DNA from 2 places in the Neobacillus sp. YIM B06451 genome. Region 1 is predicted to be linked to the other one. Evidence: predicted binding sites of a transcription regulator. Region 1 holds the regulator's gene; the other holds the start of a gene.
The links. Region 1 encodes CtsR, which represses protease genes until heat stress. Its sites were predicted from a motif close to ATGGTCAATAAAGGTCAAACA; they were not measured.

Region 1 (8,182 bases):
AGCCATCTCATCTTGCTCTTCCGGATTCACCGCCAGAATCATGCCTTGGCAATTTTCATCAGCTTCAAATACCAAAAGTGTATGAATGAGGACCGGAATCCCGGCGAGTTCAAGCAAAAGCTTATTGACCCCGGCTCCCATTCGCTTCCCCCGGCCGGCTGCCGGCAGAATCACTTTATACTTCATAAGAAAAACCCCAAACGTTTATAGTAGGTTCCAATGCCCACGTATAGGCAGCATAGATTCACAATGCTTTTTCATATAGCTTTGGCTTTGCGAAAATCATCCGTCCGGCAGATGTTTGCAAAACGCTTGTAACCATGACATCAATCCGCTTGCCGATATATTCACGGCCTTCTTCGACGACAATCATCGTACCATCATCGAGATACGCAACCCCCTGATGATGCTCCTTGCCGTCCTTTATTACCTGAACACTTAGTTCTTCACCCGGCAATACAACCGGCTTGACTGCATTGGCAAGGTCGTTGATATTGAGGACCGAAACATTCTGGAACTCGCTCACCTTGTTCAGGTTAAAATCATTTGTAACCAAAATTCCGCCTGTTTTTTTCGCGAGTTTCACGAGTTTACTGTCGACTTCCTGAATATCATCAAAGTCGGTTTCACTAATTTCCACATTAATGGCAATTTCCTTTTGAATGCGGTTTAGGATGTCCAGGCCGCGCCGTCCCCTGTTCCGCTTTAACACATCCGATGAATCGGCGATATGCTGAAGTTCCTCAAGGACGAAACGGGGAATGACAATTGTTCCTTCAAGAAAGCCCGTCTGGCAAATATCAGCGATTCTTCCATCGATGATGACGCTTGTATCCAATATTTTAAGAGAATGGGAAGCAGCTTTTTCCTGCTCCTCTTCAGCCGCCTTTTTCTTCTTGCTCGAAAATAGATTCATCATTTCATCGCGCTTTTTGAAGCCGACCTGAAAGCCCAAATACCCAAAAAGAAGGGTAAGAAGAATAGGTGCCACTGTATTTAGGACAGGCACTTCAATAGCATTTAGGGCAAAACCTATCAGGAATGCGACTATTAGGCCGAAGATAAGGCCGAGACTGCCAAAAAGAACATCGGTAACCGGAACTCTCACAAGGGTATCTTCAACCCATTTAATAAAATCTATTACATACTCAATTGCCCAAAAAGTTAAAAAATAAAATATAAGTGCGCCTATAATGGCTGCCATATAGGAATTATTTAAAAATGGAATTCCGTCAGCCCCGATAATATTCAATAATGGTGGAATTAAAAAGATCCCAAGCGTTCCCCCGGTAATAAGAAAACACGCCTGAACGATTCGTTTTAACATCCCTTCACCTCCTTTTAATCATTATAAACAAAAACCCCGAAATGAAACCTTAATTACACCTACATTTTTCCGAAATGGAAGCTTTTTCTGCCAGTCCTTTCCGCCCTTTGGCAGAAAGGATTATTCTCCAAGCGCAGCCCTTAATGCTTCACTTACAGTGGAAACCCCTATCAGCTCCAAGCCTTTCGGGCCTGTCCAGCCCCCAAGGTTATTCGCGGGAAGAATGACACGCTCAAAACCAAGCTTGGCCGCTTCCTGGACCCGCTGCTCGATTCTAGATACCCGCCTGACCTCGCCTGTGAGCCCAACCTCACCTATAATGCAGTCTGTCGGCCTTGTCGGTTTATCGCGGAAACTGGATGCAATGCTCACTGCGACCGCCAAGTCTATGGCCGGTTCATCCAATTTGACGCCGCCAGCCACCTTCAAATAAGCATCCTGATTCTGGAGGAGCATCCCAACGCGTTTTTCGAGGACTGCCATTAAAAGTGGCACTCTGTTATGATCTATTCCCGTAGCCATTCTCCTCGGATTACCAAAGCTTGTCGGAGAAATGAGCGCCTGTATTTCAACAAGTACCGGCCTCGTCCCTTCCATCGATGCAACAACCGTAGAGCCTGCCGCACCGCGTGAACGTTCCTCAAGAAAAATTTCAGATGGGTTCTCGACTTCCTCAAGGCCAGCTTCCTTCATTTCAAAAATCCCCATTTCATTCGTGGAACCAAAACGGTTTTTGACAGCACGTAGAATCCGGTACGTATGGTGCCGTTCCCCTTCAAAGTAAAGTACGGTATCGACCATATGCTCCAATAATCTGGGTCCGGCGATATTGCCTTCCTTTGTGACATGGCCGACAATAAAGATGGCTATTCCCTTTGTTTTACCAATTCGCATCAGCTCTGCTGTACACTCCCTGACCTGCGAAACGCTTCCAGGCGCAGAAGTAACCTCTGGGTGAAAAACGGTCTGAATCGAATCAACGATTACGAATTCAGGAGTAGTTTGTCCGATTGTCCTGCTGATTTCCTCCAGATTGGTTTCAGAGTACACCAGAAGATTCTCTGAAGCAACTCCCAGCCTCTCTGCCCGCAACTTTGTTTGACGGAGTGATTCTTCCCCTGAGATATATAGGACTTTGTGTCCTTTATTTGCAAGTTGGGATGATACCTGAAGGAGAAGGGTCGATTTCCCGATTCCTGGATCGCCGCCTATAAGTACAAGCGAACCTTTGACAACACCGCCGCCAAGCACCCTGTTTAATTCCGTCATTTCGGTATAAATCCTTGGTTCACTAATTGTTTCAACTGCAGTGATCGGCATGGCCTTTGAGGAAACCGCCGAACCTTCGGAATGGGCAAATGCGCCTCGCCTGCCCGTCGAGGCGGGTTCTACTTCTTCGACCATTTTATTCCATTCCCCACAACCAGGACATTTTCCCATCCACTTGGGCGATTCGTATCCGCAATTCGTGCACATAAATTTCGTTTTACGTTTTGCCATCACTAGCCCACTTCCGCTTCTAATTCTTTTTTATTGCAAGGCACCGGAACGGGGAAAAAAATCAAGGAGGTGCCGCCAGATAAATAAGCGTGTACCTCCTTGATCGATGCTATCCTCAACTGCGGGAAATTACCTTACAGGATCTTTGGCCGCCGTTTTCACAGTGAACTCGCCATTATCTACATCAATTATAACATGCTGCCCGGTCAATAATGTACCTTTTAGCAGTTCTTCTGATAGACGGTCTTCAATATGCTTCTGGATGGCCCTGCGGAGCGGTCGGGCTCCATATTCAGGGTCATAGCCTTCCTGGGAAATCTTCTCCTTAGCCGAATCCGTTAACTCCAGGCTGATATCCTGCTCTTTCAGCCGCTTCACGAGCTGGTCGGACAGGAGAGTAACAATTTCCTGAAGATGTTTCCGTTCAAGTGAGTGGAAGACAATGATTTCATCAATCCTGTTAAGGAATTCAGGACGAAACGCTTTTTTGAGCTCATCCATTACCTTGCTCTTCATATCTTTGTAATCCTGTTTCCCGTCTTGGATATTAAATCCTACATATTTGTTTCTCTTCAGCGCTTCCGCACCGACGTTGGACGTCATAATTAACACGGTATTCCGGAAGTCGACTGTCCGCCCCTTTGAATCGGTCAGGCGTCCATCCTCCAATACTTGGAGCAGGATGTTGAATACATCCGGATGCGCCTTTTCAATTTCGTCGAGGAGAACAACGGAATACGGTTTCCGGCGAACCTTTTCAGTGAGCTGACCGCCTTCCTCATACCCTACATATCCTGGAGGCGAACCGACAAGCCTTGAGGTTGAGTGCTTTTCCATATATTCGGACATATCGATTCGAATCATTGCATCTTCATCACCAAACATCGCTTCCGCCAATGCCCGGGCAAGCTCGGTCTTACCTACCCCAGTTGGGCCAAGGAAAATGAATGAGCCGATTGGGCGTTTTGGATCCTTCAAACCAGCACGCGCACGTCGGACGGCTTTTGAAACAGCTATAACCGCCTCTTCCTGGCCAATGACCCGTGAATGTAGAATTTCCTCGAGATTCAATAGCTTTTGCGTTTCTGTTTGCGCGAGTTTTGAAACCGGAATCCCGGTCCAGCTTGACACTACATCCGCGATATCTTCAACGGTGACTTCACTATTTTCCTTGCCTTGCTGCTCTTTCCAGCTTTTTTTCGTTTCCTCAAGCTGTTCACGCAGGCGCTGTTCCGAATCTCTTAGGGAAGCCGCTTTTTCAAACTCCTGGCTCTGTACGGCGGCATCCTTTTCCTTCCTTACTTCTTCAAGTTTCACTTCCAGCTCCTTTAAATTAGGAGGAGTCGTGTAGGATCGGAGCCTTACCTTTGAACCGGCTTCATCAATTAAGTCTATCGCCTTATCCGGAAGGAACCTGTCAGAAATATATCGATCGGATAGCTTAACGGCAGCTTCAATCGCCTCATCTGTAATTGTCACCCTGTGATGTGCTTCATAGCGGTCGCGCAGCCCCTGGAGAATTTGGATGGACTCTTCAGCGGTCGGCTCATCGACACGGATTGGCTGGAATCGCCTTTCAAGTGCTGCATCTTTCTCAATGTATTTCCGGTATTCATCAAGTGTAGTCGCACCTATGCATTGCAGTTCTCCTCTGGCCAGCGATGGCTTCAGGATGTTAGATGCATCGATTGCACCCTCCGCGCCTCCCGCGCCGATCAAAGTATGCAATTCATCGATAAACAAAATAATATTTCCAGCCTGCCTTATTTCGTCCATTACCTTTTTTAGGCGGTCTTCAAATTCACCGCGATATTTTGTACCGGCAACAACCGTTCCCATGTCGAGAGTCATAACACGCTTATCGCGAAGGATTTCGGGTACTTCATTATTCACGATTTGCTGGGCAAGCCCTTCGGCGATGGCTGTCTTTCCAACACCAGGCTCCCCAATTAATACAGGGTTGTTTTTCGTCCTGCGGCTAAGCACTTCGATTACACGCTGAATTTCCTTGCTCCTGCCTATGACAGGGTCGAGGCTTCCTTCCCTTGCGACGACCGTCAAATCCCTTGCAAGGCTGTCTAGCGTTGGGGTATTGGCGCTGACGGAAGTACTGCCGGGATGGCCTCCGGATTCATTGCTCCCCAGAAGCTGGAGAACTTGCTGCCGCGCTTTATTAAGGCTAACACCAAGATTGTTTAGCACCCTTGCCGCAACACCTTCGCCTTCACGGATAAGGCCTAGCAGGATGTGCTCTGTACCAACGTAGGAATGGCCAAGTTTTCTAGCTTCATCCATAGAGAGTTCAATTACCTTTTTTGCCCTTGGCGTGTAATGAATAGTCTGGGGAACTTCCTGCCCTCTGCCGATAAGCGTTTCAACTTCATTTTGGATCTTTTCCGCTCCCAGGCCAAGCCCATAAAGAGCCTTAGCGGCGATCCCGTCTCCTTCACGGACGAGGCCGAGCAAAATATGTTCAGTTCCAATATTATTGTGGCCGAGGCGGATTGCCTCTTCCTGGGCCAGTGCAAGCACTTTTTGCGCCCTCTCTGTAAAACGGCCAAACATCATTGTCGTTTCCTCCTCATCTATCATTCATTTCCAGTATTAGTCGCTCCCTGATAAGCCCCGCGCGCCGAATGTCTCTTTCTTCCGGCCTCAATGGCCCGCCCGCATATTGCTGGAGGAAGCCCGGCTGCATCAAAATCATGAGTTCATTCAATATTGACCTGGAAATATTTTTTATATACCCCATATCAATTCCCAGCCTAACATCGGATAAACAACGGGCCGCCTCTTTCGTTTCAATAATCCTGCTATTTGAAAGAATTCCGAAAGACCTGAATACCCGGTCTTCCAATTGTATGCGGGATGTCTTTTCCAAAGCTTCCCTTGCGGATCTTTCTTGTTCAATCAGTTGGCTGACAACACTATTCAGGTCTTCTACAATATCTTCCTCTGATTTTCCGAGGGTAATTTGGTTGGATATTTGAAAAATATTACCGAGCGCTTCGCTGCCTTCCCCATAAATGCCCCTCACGACAAGGCCAAGTTGGTTTATTGCCGGAATAATAGCATTTATTTGCTGTGTCAAAATAAGTCCAGGGAGATGCATCATCACCGAGGCCCTAAGACCGGTCCCGACATTCGTAGGGCAGCTAGTCAAATACCCGAGGTCTTCATTAAAAGCATATTTTATATTCCCTTCCAGCCAATCATCAATCACATTTGCCGCTTCAAGCGCCTTTGTTAGCTGAAGGCCGGGGAATAGGCATTGAATCCTGATATGATCCTCTTCATTCACCATTACGCTTATATCTTCGTTCTCCGAAAGCAGGCACGCCCCGAAAGGAGAATCCTCGGCAAGGTTTGGGCTGATTAGATGTTTTTCGACGAGTACCCTTTTTTGCAGCGGCTGCAACTCCTGCATTGAAAGAAGTTCAAGCTTGCCGAATGCTGCTAGGCCAGGGCCATCCACCATTTCCTTTAATTTCGAAATAATTGCCTGCCCTTCTTCACTTGTTAAAAGCGCCGGAAATTTATATTCCTCAAGATTTCGCGCCAGCCTGATTCTTGAACTGAGAACGATATCGGCTTCCGGGCCTTCATTGTTCATCCAGGAACTGACCGCATGGTTTAGAAAATTTTCCAAAGACATATCTACTTCCCCCCTCCGGCTGTTCCTCCTATCATGTTTTCAAGCGCCCTGATTTCATCCCTGATTTCAGCCGCCTTTTCGAATTCCTCCTTGGAAATGAGCTCCTTTAGCTTCCGCTTCGACTCTTCAAGCTTTTTTCTGATATGAAGCGTTCCGCCAACCCGTTTCGGTATTTTACCGTTATGGGTCCAGTTCCCTCCGTGGAGCCTTCTTAATATTGGCTGCAGCTGGCTGGAAAACGTTTTATAACAATGTTCGCAGCCAAACCTTCCAACCTTGACAAACTGAGGAAAAGTCATTTTGCAATTGGTGCATTGAAGGACTTCCTCATGCTTAAATGCCTCCTCACCGGATTGTTGGTAGCCTTTATTAAAATTAAGAAGGCCGGCTAGCAAATTGTTAATTGAAAAACCGGGTCCTCCATTCATCATAAACATATCGCCCTTTTCCCGTGCGCAATGTTCACAAAGATGGTATTCATTTTTCTGGCCATTCAGGATTTTTGTGAAGTGCATTGTTGCCGGCCTCTTATTGCACTCTTCGCAAATCATTTTCTCACCTTCTTCATGTATATGAAGGGAAAACACGGCCCTTTTCCCTATTTATATCTTAATGTCATTAGCATCGCTTTTAGCATTCGTGCCCGTAATTCATCCCTATAGGGGAGATCGATAAACAATATTGATCTGTCAATAACACTCAGCATGATTTTTGCCTCACGTTCAGAAATTACTTTTTCATCTATCAACCGCAGAATGATCCCTTCTGCTTTGCTTTGGCTGACTTGGTCCTTAATAAGGGAAAGCACATGGTCAAGCAAGTGGGCATGGTCATTCGACTGGACTTTCATAATCCGAATGTAGCCGCCCCCACCCCGCTTACTTTCGACTAAATATCCCCGCTCAATTGTAAACCTTGTATTGATTACGTAATTAATTTGGGAAGGGACGCATTGAAATTTATCCGCTATCTCACTCCTCCTTATTTCCACAAGATCCTCTTCGCTTAACTCTAGAACCTGTTTCAAATAGTTTTCGATGATATCAGAGATATTTCTCAACTTGCCACCCCCTACTGACTTTGACTATATTTGACTTTGATTATACATGATAAGGTTATGTACTTGCAATTTTTTAATCCTTCATATTTTCTCCAATTTAAGTTCGTACGAAACCCTTAAAGGGGTTTTTAAATAAGGGGGGTTTTTTCCTCTACCCCAGATTTTAAAAACTAAACAGGGATGGCTTTTCTTTTAATATATTTTGCTTTTGCTGTCCAGAGTGTGGGCTCATGTTGGTCGGTTTTACTTTGTTATTCAGGCGGTGCGGCTAGAGGTTGTTAGCGAAGAGAGGTCGGTTTAGAGGGTGGCATTAATAGATTATTATTAACCACGGATTACTTCTGTGCTTTTATATAGGTTTAACCAAAAATTCCATAGGACGAAGAGAATATTGCGGTCGATTTCCGGTATTAGATAAGAGAGGGTATGGGAACAACTTTTTAGGTTTCGGATCCTGGCTGTCCTTTAAACGGGGTTTATGGGACAACCGAACCGGATTTCGGAGCTTGCTTGTCAATTATATGGGGTTTATCTGACAACCGTATGGGTTTTCGACTCCAGACTGTCTCTTCCTTTTGCTGACTCTTAAATATGGACAGAAAGGTTTTCAATGGCTGGCAGTTCATTCACTTGTCTTAAA
Region 2 (8,182 bases), on a different contig from region 1:
CTTTTCAACCGCCGCAGCAGAATCACCGCCGCCGATGACCGAATATGTAGATTCGGATTCAGCAAGTGCCTCGGCAACTGCTTTTGTTCCGTTTGCAAATTTATCAAATTCAAACACACCCATCGGGCCATTCCAGATAACAAGCTTTGAATTCTGGATTACATCCCTGTAAAGCTCCGCGGTTTTCGGGCCGATATCGAGCGCTTCCCAGTCAGCAGGGATTTCCTCGATTCCGACGACTTTAGAATTGGCATCCGGAGAAAAGTCATCCGCGATGACAACATCGACTGGCATATGGAAGGAGACGCCTTTTTCCTTCGCTTTTTCTATGAACGAATTAGCTAAATCGATTTTATCCTCTTCAAGAAGGGATTTGCCGATTTCATGGCCCTTTGCCTTTACAAAGGTGTAAGCGAGGCCTCCGCCAATGATCAAATGGTCGACTTTTTCAAGAAGGTTTTCGATTACACCAATTTTATCCTTGACCTTCGCGCCGCCAATAATGGCTGTAAATGGGCGTTCAGGGTTGGAAAGTGCTTTTCCGAGAACCTCAAGCTCTTTCTCCATTAAAAATCCGGCCACAGCTGGAAGATGATGTGCGATGCCCTCGGTCGATGCATGCGCCCTGTGGGCCGCGCCAAACGCGTCATTCACATAAATATCGGCAAGTGCGGCAAATTCCTTTGCGAGTTCCGAATCATTTTTTTCCTCGCCGGGATAAAAACGGACGTTTTCCAAAAGGAGCACATCGCCATCAGCCATGCCGCTAATTTGCGCCTTTACCGTGTCACCATAGGCCTCTTCAGCTTTCAGGACATTCTTCCCAAGCAGCTCGCCAAGGCGGTCGCCAACTGGAGCAAGGCGCATTTCTTCGACAACCTTGCCTTTCGGACGGCCAAAATGGCTTGCAAGGATGACCTTGGCTCCTTGATCGATTAAATACTGGATGGTTGGCAGTGCAGCGCGGATTCTAGTTTCATCCGTAATTTTACCGTCCTGCATCGGGACGTTGAAATCGACCCGGCAGAAAACGCGCTTTCCTTTTACATCTACATCCTTCAACGTCTTCTTGTTCATGGAATCCCTCCTGGAACATCGAATTTTTTCGATTTTGCCATTAAAAAAGGAGAGGGGAATCCTCCCCGCTCCCCGTTAAAAGCCAATTTCATTATAGTTGTTTTTTTAAAAGTTAGCCAATTTTACCAATAAGTATGGATTAAACGCCTTTTTCAGCAATATATTCGCACAGGTCAACTACTCGGTTTGAGTAGGCGTATTCGTTGTCGTACCAGGAAAGGACTTTCACCAAATTGCCTTCAAGGACCATTGTGGACAGGCCATCAACAATGGAAGATTCGGTGCTGCCGTTATAGTCAGAAGAGACAAGCGGAAGATCTGTATACTTAAGAATTCCCTTCAGCGGGCCTTCAGCCGCTTCTTTCAGTGCCTGATTCACTTCTTCAGCCGTTACGTTTTTCTCAAGCTCCGCAACAAGGTCAACAACGGATACGTTAGGAGTTGGAACACGCATCGCCATACCGTTCAGCTTACCTTTCAATTCAGGAAGGACAAGGGCAACCGCTTTTGCAGCACCAGTTGTTGTAGGAATGATGTTTTCAGCTGCTGCACGTGCGCGGCGGTAGTCTTTATGCGGCAAATCAAGGATTTGCTGGTCATTTGTATAAGAATGGACAGTCGTCATCATGCCGCGCTTAATGCCGAAGTTGTCGTTAAGTACTTTTGCAAAAGGTGCAAGGCAGTTTGTTGTACAAGATGCATTCGAGATCACATGGTGGTTTGCTGCCTCGTACTTGTCATGGTTAACACCCATTACGATTGTGATATCTTCATCGGAAGCCGGGGCAGAAATAATAACTTTCTTGGCACCTGCTTCAAGATGTTTCGCAGCGTCAGCACGCTTTGTAAAGCGGCCTGTTGATTCAACAACCACTTCAACGCCAAGGTCTCCCCATCCAAGCTGCGCAGGGTCACGCTCAGCCAGAACTTTAACAGTTTTTCCGCCAACAACAAGATTGGATCCGTCAACTGTCACATCTGCTGAAAGTGTTCCATGAACGGTGTCATATTTCAAAAGGTGGGCAAGCATATTTGCATCTGTAAGGTCATTTACTGCTACGATTTCAATGTTCGGATTGTCAAGAGCAGCGCGGAAAACATTTCGTCCAATACGTCCAAAACCGTTAATACCAACTTTTAATGCCATGATTAGTTCCTCCTTTGATTCGGTAAGGCTTAAAATTTTATATCAAAGGGTAAATACCCTTTTAATAACATGTGTCCAGTTTTGATTAGATTGCATTGCTTCTTAGTATTAGTTTGGCTGCCCCTTCGTCGGTTATGAGGATTGTTTGGGGCGGCGCTATTTTTAAATACGATTGAATGGCTTTGGCTTTTGAGCTCCCTCCCGCAACAGCAAGGACTTTTGGGATGCCCGCCAGGTCGCCAAGCTGTAAGCCGATAGTCATTACTTTATGGACAATGTCACCCTGTTCATTAAAATAATAGCCAAATGCCTCAGCAACAGCTTTGGTTTGAATGATTTTTTCCATATCAGGTTGTGGGGTTTTGCGCCGAGTAGCCATTGTAATAGCATCCCCTATCCCATGGAGCACAATTCCGGCCGATTTAATCTGGGACAACACTTCATGCACTCCGGGTTCCTTAATAAAAGATTCGTAAATATCCATACTCACCTGTTCGGGAACGTAAAAGACTCGATGGCGGGATTTTGTATTGGCAGCCATAATGGCGCAAATCGTATTCGCCTGGTTTTGGACATCCTCGCCTATTCCGCCTCGGGCAGGAACGAACAACAAATCTTCCTTCCCAAGGCCCGGGCCCAGTTCCTCGGCTACTGCCGCCATAGTAGATCCACCTGTGACCGCGATGATATTTTTTCCGTCAATCAGCTTTTTCATCCTGTTCGCGGTCGCCCGCCCCAATTCCTTTTTGGCAAGGGGCGATTGGTCGCTATCTCCGGGTACGATGATAACGTTCCGGATGCCAAGGCGATGCTTCAATTCCAGCTCCATTACGTCTATACCCTTTAGCTCCCGCATTAAGCCATCAAGATCTTCCAGGAGATTTTTTCCTCCTTCTGAAAGCATCAGGCCCAACGGTTGCGAAACAATCAGGTTCTGTTCCTTCAGAAAGTCGGTCTCTGTCCGCAGAACCCTCTCCGTATAGCCAAGATTTGCGGCAAGGGTCCTTCTTCCCACTGGCTGCAAAAAATTGATTGTCCGAAGAATGGAATACCTTTCCTGCATAACGTCGAGAAGGTCCGGCAATAATCTTTTTTGGATATCTAATAACGAGTGCATGAGTCGCAACTCCTTCTTGCAAATTAGCGAGACATAACTGAACCTTTCCCAAGGCGCTGGGACGTTTTCTGTCCCGCTATGACAAATTATGTCCCACCTGTCGCAAAAAAAATCACCCTGTTCGCACTTATTTTAACAGGAGTGATTTTCACATTCAACTAATATGATTGGATTATCTATTTTTAATATACGAAACTAAATACTGCTTATCAATGCTTCCGTATCCAGCTTCGATTCCATCAACCAGGATGACCGGTATCATCAGCCCATATTCCTCAGTCAACTTGTCGCTGGACGCAATATCGATTTCCTCTAGCTCAAATGCGATAGACTCACGGATTTCAAGCAAATCCTCCTTCGCCTTTTCGCAAAGCGGGCAGCGGCTCCTAGTATAGAAGGTAACTTTCGGTTTCAATTCAATCATCCTTTATTAAAATCGTTTCCGCTTTGAAGAAGAGGCGATTCCCAGTTGTTCCCGATACTTGGCCACAGTCCTTCTCGAAATGACAAGCCCCTCGTTCTTCTTTAGCATATTGGTGATCTCCTGGTCTGAAACTGGCTGCCTCTTGTCCTCATGCCCGATAATCGCGGCGATCAATTTTTTCACCTGGTCCGAGGATGCACTGCTGTCCGAGACAGTACCGATTCCGGAGGAGAAAAACGACTTCAGTTCAAAGGTGCCAAATGGCGTCCCAAGGTATTTTTCACGGACTGCCCGGCTGACGGTCGATTCATGGATATCCAGGCAATCGGCAACTTCCTTCATTGTAAGCGGCATCAGCTGCCCCTTCGCCTCCGCAAAAAAGTACGGCTGTTTTTCAATAATTTTCCCAGCCACTTTTAAAAGTGTATCGTTCCGTTGCCTGATACTTTTTGCAAGCCATTGGTAATCCTGGTATTTTTCCTGCAGGAATTTGATTGCCTGCTCATCGCCGCTAGACGTCAGTGAATGGTACATATCGTCGTTAAAGCCGATTGCCGGAAGATTCCCTTCAACAAGATGGACGCGCCATTGCCCATTCACGCAATCCGCCACCACGTCGGGTACAAGATAAGCTGCTCTTTCCTGGTGAAAATCTGCTCCTGGCCTTGGGTTTAACTTTTGCAATAGGTCATATATTTCCTGTATTTCCTTAGGGCTCACCTTTAATTCCTTCGCAAGCTTCTTCCACTTTTTTTCCGCAAATTCGGAAAAAAATCCTTTTACGATCACATGAGCCAAAGGAGACCCTTGACCATTTCGATCAAGTTGAAGGAGGAGGCATTCCTGCAGGTTTCGTGCGCCTATTCCTGGCGGGTCCAACTCCTGAATTTCCCGCAGGCACTCTTCCACTTTTGCTGGGCTTGCATTCGAAATGACAGCGATTTCATTTATATCTCCGCGGAAATAACCATTTTCATCTATATTCAATATTACCTGACGTAAAAGTTTTTGTTCATCTTTTGGAAAATGCCCGGGCTTCAGCTGGGAAAGAAGATGTTCCTCAAGCGTCGTCCCCGTCTCTGATGCAATTCCATTTATATCGTTTTCTTTTTTTCTGTAGGTTGTTTTCCTTGAACGGCCTTTTGACTGCCCGGAAGGCATGACTTCAAGCAGGGGATTTTCAAGCGCCCTTGCTTCCAGAAAGCTCGCCAGCTCCTGGGCACTGTATTGGAGCAGGGCAATTGCCTGGGACAATTCCTGCGTCATTGACAATCTTGTCTGCTGCTGTTGCAAAAGTCCAATCCTCATGTTCATCTGCTTACCCCCCGCCTTCTATTTTACATGAAAATCGGCGGTTTGGGTTATAGACAGAAAAACTTGGCAAGGTTTTTGGGAAAAGAATTGTCTTCGCTCCCCTGGGCCGGTGGTACGTAATGCGATAGCGAGGAAATTTCACAAAAAAAATCAACGGCCCGAGTCAGGAACCGTTGATTTTTTTAAAAAGTAGCGCCCTCGTCAGGACTCGAACCCGAATTTCAAGAACCGGAATCTTGCGTGCTATCCGTTGCACCACGAGGGCATATTTTTGCATCACAATTTCATATTATAGGGGAAACCGTTCATCTTTGCAAGTGTAGATTATGTTTAAAATGGGCAACGTTGGGTAAGATGGCTAACATGGAAAAAAGTTCGATCAATAACCTTACTGGCTGAGCGATTCGTTTGACCTTTATTGACCATCATTGTATGATACTTACATAAGGAAATCTTAAAATGTTTCTTAAGGAGGCAGTCTTATGAATTTGATCCCTACAGTCATTGAACAAACAAATCGGGGCGAGCGAGCATATGATATATATTCACGCCTTTTAAAAGACCGGATTATCATGCTTGGGAGCGGAATTGACGACCATGTTGCCAACTCGATCGTCGCCCAGCTCCTGTTCCTAGAGGCGGAAAACCCTGAAAAGGACATCTCCATCTACATCAACTCCCCAGGCGGAAGCATCACGGCCGGGATGGCCATTTACGATACGATGCAGTTCATCAAGCCGGATGTCCAAACCATCTGCATCGGCATGGCGGCATCCATGGGTGCATTCCTTCTTGCAGCCGGAACAAAAGGCAAGCGTTACGCCCTTCCGAATGCTGAAGTAATGATTCACCAGCCGCTTGGAGGCGCACAAGGCCAGGCAACCGAAATCGAAATCGCCGCAAAACGGATCCTGTTCCTTCGTGAAAAGCTGAACACTATCCTTTCCGAGCGCACTGGCCAGCCGCTTGAAGTAATTGCAAGGGATACAGACCGCGACAACTTCATGACTGCTGAGCGTGCGAAAGAATACGGCCTCGTCGATCATATCATCACTCGTAATATTGTTGAAGAGAAAAAAGATAAGCAATAATAGTTGGCGATTCAGCCCGTTTCCATTTGGAGGCGGGCTGTTTTGGTGTGGGCTGGGTGTAAGTCCCTTCAAAAAAGACCGTTTCACCTCGCTACTAAGTTCGAAACGGTCTTTAGAACCCATGTAAAGACCGTTTCACCTCTCGGCTAAGCTCGAAACGGTCTTTAGAGCCCACGTAAAGACCGTTTCACCTCTCGGCTCAGCTCGAAACGGTCTTTAGAACCCACGTAAAGACCGGTTCACCTCTGGGCTAAGCTCGAAACGGTCTTTAGAGCCCACGTAAAGACCGTTTCACCTCTCGGCTCAGCTCGAAACGGTCTTTAGAACCCACGTAAAGACCGGTTCACCTCTGGGCTAAGCTCGAAACGGTCTTTAGAGCCCACGTAAAGACCGTTTCACCTCTCGGCTCAGCTCGAAACGGTCTTTAGAACCCACGTAAAGACCGTTTCACCTCTTGGCTAAGCTCGAAACGGTCTTTACAACCATCATTTAAGGATGAATCAACGCCGACCCTTTATCAAGAACCCAATTTCACTAATACTACCTTTCAGCAGCTTCTACTTTACAATTTCAACATTTAGCGCCTTTGCCTGTGCTGGAAGCGATGTATCAATTCCACCGTCAACCCAGACAACGACTTCCTTCCCTTTACTGTAGCGATCAATTTTCCCATGGATGGAAAGCGTAACCCATACGAGACCTACATCTCCATCCTCAATTAAAATTCGGTTTTCATCACTATCTACTTCTTGAATTACTCCTTTTAAATCGAACTGGCCTTTAGCTGCTTCTTTACTGTCATTACAGCCTGCTAAAATCAAAAATACAACAATAATCGAAACCATCCTTATCCTCAAGGCGGGTGCTCCTTTCTCCGCTTTTAAGAATTAGACGTCCTTAATCACCTTTCAATTACACCCCGGGCTGCCACCATCACATATCCATAAAAAAACGGATTCGTTCACCTCTGAACGAATCCGCTTTCAAAAAATTCAATCTTCTTTCGAAACATACTGTGTGAGAGCTTCGACGGCGGCGTTATCATCGGGGCCATCGGCCGCAATGGTGATAACCGCTCCCGAGCCGACAGCCAGGCTCATTAGGCCCATAATGCTCTTTGCATTCACTTTCTTGCCGTCCTTCAGTAAAAAGACATCCGCTGAAAAACGGTTAGCCTCCTGTACGAACTGGGCAGCCGGCCGCGCCTGGAGGCCGGTTTTCAATTTTACTTCCACTTCTTTTTCTACCATCATTCTTCCTCCTCTATATCTCTTTTACGGCAGCTGCCTGTTGCTGTTACCCTTCCCAATTAAACTCCATGCGAAACACCTTCCGCATCGTTGGCTGTTATTTCGGCGCCTGTTCAGCTGCCCTTAGTTTCTCGGCGATTTCATCGATTTTGCGAAGGCGGTGGTTGATGCCCGATTTGCTGATGGTCCCTCCGGAAACCATTTCACCAAGCTCCTTTAGTGTCACATCCTGGTAAGCCACTCTCAATTCCGCTATTTCCCGAAGCCTTCCTGGCAAAACTTCAAGGCCTACAGTCCGATCGATGTAGCGGATATTCTCTACCTGCCTGAGCGATGCACCAATTGTTTTGTTCAAATTGGCCGTCTCGCAGTTCACAAGCCGGTTTACAGAGTTTCTCATATCCCTGACAATCCTGACGTCCTCAAAGCGGAGCAGGGCATTGTGGGCTCCGATTATATTCAAGAATTCGGTAATTTTTTCGGCTTCCTTCAAATAGGTGATAAACCCTTTTTTCCGTTCAAGCGTTTTGCTGTTCAACCCGAATGTATTCATCAATTCGCAAAGCGAATCGTTATGCTCCTTATAAAGTGAAGCTATTTCAAGATGGTATGATGATGTTTCAGGATTGTTGACAGAACCGCCTGCTAAAAATGCACCGCGTAAGTATGCACGCCTGCAGCACTTCTTTTTGATCAAATCCGGCGAAATGTCGTGGATAATTGTAAAGCCTTCGCCAAGAATCTTTAAATCCTCAAGGATTT

Region 2: clpP (ATP-dependent Clp endopeptidase proteolytic subunit ClpP) is a predicted target of CtsR. The motif match lies at 5,485-5,505, and genes of this name have one in related genera.

The regions. Positions count from the first base shown of each region.
Region 1 is NZ_JAVFKJ010000019.1:37-8,218, reverse strand. It holds gene ispD (2-C-methyl-D-erythritol 4-phosphate cytidylyltransferase) at 1-186, opposite strand, end outside; gene RB160_RS21605 (PIN/TRAM domain-containing protein) at 245-1,327, opposite strand; gene radA (DNA repair protein RadA) at 1,448-2,827, opposite strand; gene clpC (ATP-dependent protease ATP-binding subunit ClpC) at 2,957-5,395, opposite strand; gene mcsB (protein-arginine kinase McsB) at 5,409-6,482, opposite strand; gene mcsA (protein-arginine kinase activator protein McsA) at 6,485-7,033, opposite strand; gene RB160_RS21580 (CtsR family transcriptional regulator) at 7,081-7,542, opposite strand.
Region 2 is NZ_JAVFKJ010000017.1:17,533-25,714, forward strand. It holds gene RB160_RS20640 (phosphoglycerate kinase) at 1-1,077, opposite strand, end outside; gene gap (type I glyceraldehyde-3-phosphate dehydrogenase) at 1,217-2,224, opposite strand; gene RB160_RS20650 (sugar-binding transcriptional regulator) at 2,310-3,341, opposite strand; gene RB160_RS20655 (glutaredoxin family protein) at 3,514-3,756, opposite strand; gene rpoN (RNA polymerase factor sigma-54) at 3,772-5,079, opposite strand; tRNA gene RB160_RS20665 (tRNA-Arg) at 5,273-5,344, opposite strand; gene clpP (ATP-dependent Clp endopeptidase proteolytic subunit ClpP) at 5,562-6,170, shown strand; gene RB160_RS20675 (DUF3221 domain-containing protein) at 6,728-7,027, opposite strand; gene RB160_RS20680 (HPr family phosphocarrier protein) at 7,163-7,420, opposite strand; gene whiA (DNA-binding protein WhiA) at 7,518-8,182, opposite strand, start outside.